Regions from separate parts of the Flavobacterium algoritolerans genome, predicted to be linked through region 2. Evidence: riboswitches for the same ligand, from Rfam matches in the RefSeq annotation. Region 2 holds a riboswitch; the other holds the start of a gene.
What was found. Region 2 has a riboswitch for S-adenosylmethionine ahead of QLS65_RS09960 (homocysteine S-methyltransferase family protein). Riboswitches for the same ligand answer to the same signal wherever they lie in the genome.
Positions count from the first base shown of each region.

Region 1 (3,680 bases), on a different contig from region 2:
GAGCCAAAGCTGATTCCACTGACGAACTGTATGTAAATGCAACATTTGCACCATGTTTTGCAAAAACTTCTGCAATTCCTTTTCCAATTCCGCGGCTTGCACCTGTAATTATGGCAACTTTTCCTTCTAGTAATTTCATATTCAAAAATTAGTTTAAATTTTATTTGAAGCTAATCCTGCTATCCGCTTCAATCTTTTATGAACACTAACGTTCACATAAAAGGATTTTCACTACTATCAGGGCTATCTTACACCCGTCAAATATATAATAATTCCCTTTTTAAAAAAAATTCAAAAGCAATTACAGTCAAAAATTCAATTCTTAAATTTTAAAGAATCGCTTTGTCCATTTGTCCCAAAACGAAATATAAATAGCCCCCAATGTGAAAATTAGTAAAAATAAATGGTACCAAGCATTACTAATTAAGTCAAAGAAATCTAATTTTCCATTAGCGTAGCTCAATATAAGCAATACTTGAGCACCATACGGTAAAACTCCTTGAATTATACACGAAAAAATATCCAGAATTGCAGCCGTTTTTCTAGGATTCAATTCATATTCATCATTAATTTCTTTGGCAATAGATCCTGTAATTACAATAGAAACCGTGTTGTTCGCTATTGCTAAATTAGCAAAACCCACTAAAGCACCAATTCCCGCTTGAGCTGATTTTTTACTTTTAATTCTTTTTTTAATTTGAACTAATAAATATGTTATTCCACCCGCTTTATCTACCATAGCTGCTAAACCTCCAGTAAGCATTGACAATAAGAAAATATCAGTCATACTGGTAAAGCCTTCATATATCTTTTGAGTGAACTCCATTAACGTAAACGAACCACTAAAATAACCTATGATTCCTGCCAATAAAGTTCCAATAAGCAATGTTGAAAATACATTAACACCTACTACCGCCAATACTATTACTAATATATAAGGTACAATTGCAATCCAGGAAAAATCATTTTTTGCAATGGCAACAGTCACAATATCCGAGTTTAAACCAAGATAAAAGAAAACCATAATAGTCAAAATTGCAGCAGGAAAGGCAATAAATAAGTTAATCTTGAACTTGTCCTTTAGATCACATCCCAATGACTGCGTTGCTGCGATGGTAGTATCAGAAATCATCGAAAGATTATCTCCTAACATAGAGCCACCTAATAAAGCGCCTGAAATTAAAGGTAATGAAGCACCGCTTTTATCAGCTAAAGCGACAGCTATCGGGCCAATAGCTACAATTGCACCCACTGATGTTCCTGTAGCAGTTGATAAAAAAGAAGCAATCAAGAAAATTCCTAAAGGAAAATAAGCAACATCAATAGTATTTATTCCAAGATTCACGACAGCATCAACTCCACCCATCGCTTTACTTACTACTGCGAAGGCTCCTGCTAGCAAATAAATTAAACACATGGTCATGATTTTACTTTCACCACATCCTGCAATCAATGTAGCAACTTTTTCATCAGTAGTGGATTTGAAAAGTAAAAAGGCTGCAATGATACCAACTACAACTGCCACTGGCGATGGAAAAGCATAAAAATCATTCAGAACAATTCCTGCTCCTAAAAAAGTAAAAATAAAAACCAATAAAGGAATCAAGGCAAAGGCATTTCCTTTTTCTTTTGAAAATAAAGTCATAAAAATAATTTTAAATTAAAAATTATGACGAAAAACAAAGCTAAATATGGGAATGTAAACAACATTTTTTCCAAAGAATTTGGCGTATCGTTTTAGCACCTTGCTTGTTGTTGCAGGTTGCTATCCTATTGAAGGATTCGTGATAACGGGTGCAAAAGTAATTAATTATTTATGAAATTAGCCTAATTTTATTCCAAAAAAAGATAATTCGAAAAAAAGCGCCACATAAAATGTAGCGCGATTATAATTAAGATATTAAAAGGCAGACTTTCAATAATTAAAAAGCTACATTCCATTTTGGCAGTCTTCCATTTTCGTCAAGAAAGTTTTGTAAAACTTGTCCTTCTACAAATGTTGGAATCACTTTAGTTTTATCGTTGAATGTCTCATACCAAACTACTTCTAGTGTACTGATGTCTTCAATTTTCATTTGTGCAGGCCAAGAATATTTTCTTCCAGTTTTAGCAAATTGGTGCCCTTCAACAATTTTGTCTTTTAAACCACCATTTTTAATCTTCAAAGTTCCGTTATTTTGAACAGTTCCAGTAGAACCAACCATAATTAACTCTTTTTCATCTCCTACTGAATACACTAAAAATACTCCAGATCCTTCTGATGCATTGCAAACTTCTGCTAAACTATCTTCTGTAGTAAATGAAAACTGATTGCTAACTTTGAATTTTTTTAACTCTTTGTACATATTATTTTATTTTTATTTGAACTGGCTTCGACAAAAAAATACCCCACAAAATCGTGAGGTCCATTAGAAACCATTCGTTTATGTTTGTTCTTATTAGGATTACATCTTAAAAACAGATGCATTTAATAAAGTGCAAAGATATTTCTTTAATTCATATTTATAATAAAAAAGCCCCACAAATTGTGAGGCTTTTAAAATATTTAATTAGAGTTTAGATTAACCTAAAACTTCTTTTACTTTTTTACCAATTTCAGCTGGAGAATCTACCACGTGAATTCCACATTCTCTCATGATTTGTTTTTTAGCTTCAGCAGTATCGTCAGATCCACCAACGATAGCACCTGCATGTCCCATTGTACGTCCTGGAGGAGCAGTAACTCCTGCAATGAAACCAACTACTGGCTTACGGTTCCCATCCGCTTTGATCCAATGAGCAGCATCAGCTTCTAATTGTCCACCGATTTCACCTATCATTACGATACATTCTGTTTCTGGGTCATTCATCAATAATTCAACAGCTTCTTTTGTAGTTGTTCCAATGATTGGGTCTCCACCAATACCAATTGCAGTAGTGATTCCTAATCCTTGTTTTACTACTTGGTCAGCCGCTTCGTAGGTTAATGTTCCAGATTTAGAAACAATACCAACAGTTCCTTTTTTGAAAACAAAACCTGGCATAATACCAACTTTAGCTTCACCCGGAGTGATTACACCTGGACAGTTTGGACCTATTAATCTAGAATTTCTTTCTTTAACATAACTATTTGCTTTTATCATGTCAGCAACAGGAATTCCTTCAGTAATTGCAATAATTACTTTAATTCCAGCATCTGCAGCTTCCATAATTGCATCTGCAGCAAAAGCCGGCGGAACAAAAATGATAGTTGTATCAGCTCCTGCTTGTTCTACAGCATCTTTTACAGTATTGAAAACTGGTCTGTCTAAGTGAGTAGTTCCCCCTTTTCCTGGAGTTACACCACCAACAACGTTAGTACCGTACTCAATCATTTGAGAAGCATGGAAAGTTCCTTCACTTCCTGTAAAACCTTGAACAATTATTTTGGAATCTTTATTAACTAAAACACTCATGATATATTTTTTATGTAGTTTTTAAAATTGTTATGCAAAAGTATAAAATAGTAATCAGTAATCAGTATTCAGTATTCAGTTTTTTGACACTAAATTATGATAATTGACTCATTTGATACCCTCGAAATAGTTTATTGTCTTTTATTTGCCAAATAACCATAAAATGCGCCAATAACATTTCTTCTCTAGGATTCTCAATCGTTTTCACAAAATGAGAATATCGTACCGAAACAGTATCATTTTCAC
Region 1 covers NZ_JASCRZ010000006.1:157,648-161,327, forward strand. The annotation lists gene fabG (3-oxoacyl-[acyl-carrier-protein] reductase) at 1-139, opposite strand, end outside; gene QLS65_RS13445 (Na+/H+ antiporter NhaC family protein) at 323-1,645, opposite strand; SAM-I-IV-variant riboswitch at 1,700-1,796, opposite strand; gene QLS65_RS13450 (hypothetical protein) at 1,923-2,345, opposite strand; gene sucD (succinate--CoA ligase subunit alpha) at 2,562-3,434, opposite strand; gene QLS65_RS13460 (nuclear transport factor 2 family protein) at 3,529-3,680, opposite strand, start outside.
Region 1: linked by a shared signal. The riboswitch ahead of QLS65_RS13445 (Na+/H+ antiporter NhaC family protein) and the one ahead of QLS65_RS09960 (homocysteine S-methyltransferase family protein) in region 2 are both predicted to bind S-adenosylmethionine.

Region 2 (3,680 bases):
CGTGTCATTTCCTCTAAACGAGAAAGAAACATTACTTACACCACCACTAATATGCGCATGTGGAAGATTCTCTCTAACCCATTTTGTTCCTCTAAAGAAATCCAATGCGTTTAAGCGGTGTTCTTCCATTCCTGTTGCAACAGGAAATATATTCAAATCGAAAATGATGTCTTGTGCAGGAAAACCAACTTTGTTTACCAAAATATCATACGAACGTTGGCAAATCTCAACTCTTCGCTCATAATTATCTGCTTGACCCACCTCATCAAAAGCCATAATAATTGCTGCAGCGCCGTAGCGCTTGATCAATTTAGCATGATGAATAAATTGTTCTTCCCCTTCTTTTAAAGAAATTGAGTTTACAACACTCTTTCCTTGCACTACTTTTAAACCCGCTTCGATAATGTCCCATTTCGAGCTGTCAATCATGATTGGCACTCTGGAAATATCAGGTTCTGCAGCGATTAGATTTAGGAATTTTGTCATAGCATATTCGCCATCGAGCATTCCTTCATCCATATTAATATCGATGATTTGTGCGCCACCTTCTACTTGTTCTTTTGCAATGCTAAGTGCTTCTTCGTATTTTTCTTCCTTGATTAATCGAAGGAATTTTCTAGAACCTGTAACATTGGTACGCTCACCAATATTCACAAATACGCTGTCTGGCGTAATGATTAAAGGCTCTAATCCCGATAATACAAGGTTTTTTCTAGTTTCTGCTTGTGCCATTTTTTATTTTTTTTTGCCCTAAAATCAATAATTACAAAGAATTCCTGGCTATAATTAAGACGCGATACATCGCGTCTCTACGTTACATTGTCGCTGTTGATACTCTAGGTTTATACTCCTTTGCGATATCAGCAATCAACTTGATGTGCTCTGGCGTTGTTCCGCAACAACCGCCTATGATATTTATTAAATTGTCGTCTAAATATTCTTTGATGAAAGCTTGCATCTGTTCTGGCGTTTCATCGTACTCACCAAATGCATTTGGTAATCCTGCATTAGGATGTGCCGAAACATTGAATGACGTATTATGCGCCAAAGTTTGTAGATATGGTTTAAGCAAATCAGCACCCAAAGCACAATTGAAACCTACGCTCAATAATGGAATGTGCGAAACCGAAACCAAAAAAGCTTCTACGGTTTGACCCGAAAGTGTTCTTCCTGATGCATCCGTAATCGTTCCGGAAACCATTATTGGAATATCGATATTGCGTTCGTCTTTGACTTCTTCAATAGCGAAAAGGGCCGCTTTTGCATTTAACGTGTCGAAAATGGTTTCTACCAAAAGCAAATCACTTCCTCCATCAATCAACGCTTCTACTTGTTGTTTGTAAGCAATACGTAAATCATCAAAAGTTACAGCTCTATATCCCGGATCATTTACATCTGGTGACATGCTGGCCGTTCTGTTTGTTGGTCCTATTGAACCGGCTACAAAACGAGGTTTATCCGGATTTTTGGCTGTGAATTCATCGGCTACTTCACGGGCGATTCTTGCTGATTCATAGTTGAGTTCGTATACCAAATCTTCCAGATGATAATCGGCCATTCCGATAGTAGTTCCAGAAAAAGTATTGGTTTCAACAATATCCGCTCCTGCTTCAAAATAAGCTCCGTGAACGGCACGAATCGCTTGTGGTTGCGTTAATGACAATAAATCGTTGTTCCCTTTTAAGGAATGTGGAAAATCTTTGAAACGTTCTCCTCGAAAATCTTCTTCGGAAAAATTGTAGCGTTGCAACATGGTTCCCATAGCTCCATCGAGTATGAGTATGTTTTTTTTAATAGCTTCTTGAATTGTTGACATCTTTTGTTTTATTCTCGCAAAACATTATAGTATTAAGCGCTTATTATTAATTCCAAAAGTTCAATATAATAGCTCTTTAGCCCCGATTACCTCACTTAATTACTATTTTCATAGGAGTTCGATGAACTACGTTTGCAGTGAAAATCCTTTCTCGTCCTGAACTTGTTTCAGGGTGAGAAAGATTGCAACGAAAAGCGGGAACGGTATTGACAAAAAAACGCCAATTGTTCGCTCCTGATACTGAAATAAATTCAGTAAGCTAAATATCGATATGTTGTCAAGAAAGGGTTTGAGAAATACTAAGTGAGTATTCGTGTGTTATCTATCTTAAATACTGAAACTGGTTCTGTATAAAGTAGAATGTAGCACCTTCTTTAAAGATAAAGGGTTGCTAAGGTTTCATTGGGTCTTTCCCTCCGCCTTTCGTGATAACTTTCAATAAATATATGAACAGTGCAAAGTAAAGACATAGCGCTAATACTTGCAAGTATTAGCGCTATATTTTTTAACTAGTTTGTATTATGTTGTTAAACTATGGCTTTCACCACGGCTTTTGGAGCTTCTTTACGGGTTCCGTCAAATCCGTCAACACCAGAAACTGTAGTGTATTTCAATACATATTTCTTACCTGGATTGATGATTTGGTAGGCTGCCTGACACATTAATGTGGCTTCGTGGAAACCACAAAGAATCAATTTCAGTTTTCCCGGATAGGTATTTACGTCACCAATGGCAAAAATTCCCGGAATGTTCGTTTGGTAATCCAAAGCATTATTTACTTTGATGGCATTTTTTTCAATGTCTAATCCCCAGTCTCCGATAGGACCTAATTTTGGTGTTAATCCAAAGAGTGGAATAAAATAATCCGTTGCAATGGTTCTATGTGCGCCATTTTCCTCAATATCAATTGACTCTAAATGTTCAGCTCCATTCAAGCCAACTACTTCTGCAGGCGTAATCATTTTTATTTTTCCTGAGTTCTTCAATTCCTGTACTTTTTCTACAGAATCTAAAGCCCCTCTGAATTCGTTTCTACGGTGAATCAAAGTTACCTCAGAAGCAACATTCGACAAGAAAATACTCCAGTCCAAAGCAGAATCTCCTCCTCCGGCAATCACGACTCTTTTGTCTCTGAATTTTTCCGGATTTTTGATAAAGTATTTAATTCCTTTATCCTCGTAAAATTCGATGTCTTCAATCAATGGTTTTCTTGGTTCAAAACTTCCTAAACCACCTGCAATTGCTACCACAGGAGCATGGAATTTTTTTCCTTTATTTGAAGTAACAATAAAACTTCCGTCTTCTTGTTTTTCAATGGTTTCTGCACGTTCTCCCAGTGTGAATCCTGGTTCGAATTGCTTGATTTGTTCCATTAAATTATCTACTAAATCTCCGGCTAATACTTCCGGAAAACCTGGAATATCATAAATGGGTTTTTTTGGATATAATTCAGATAATTGTCCGCCTGCTTGTGGCAAAGCATCTAAAATATGACATTTCAGTTTTAACAATCCTGCTTCAAAAACTGCAAATAAACCTGTTGGTCCGGCTCCTATTATAAGTATGTCTGTTTTAATCATTTTTTTATTCTTTATGTAATGTAATTATGCTAAACTATTTAATTGCAAATTAACGATTGATTTTTACGACTTTAAATGATAAATATCATTCGTTATTTTGCTCTGATTTATTCTTTATTTTTTAATGCTTCGGTGATTTCATTCATTTTTTGTACTTTTTCTTCGAAATTTCCTTTTAGTGTCTTGCGATATTCATTTAGGTTTTCGACCATTTTATTGATATCGTCTGGAATTATTTCTTCGAAAAACTCCCGTAATCTTTTGGCAGTTGTCGGTGATTTTCC
Region 2 covers NZ_JASCRZ010000004.1:37,816-41,495, forward strand. The annotation lists gene metH (methionine synthase) at 1-732, opposite strand, end outside; gene QLS65_RS09960 (homocysteine S-methyltransferase family protein) at 815-1,816, opposite strand; SAM riboswitch class I at 2,132-2,251, opposite strand; gene QLS65_RS09965 (NAD(P)/FAD-dependent oxidoreductase) at 2,344-3,396, opposite strand; gene QLS65_RS09970 (precorrin-2 dehydrogenase/sirohydrochlorin ferrochelatase family protein) at 3,504-3,680, opposite strand, start outside.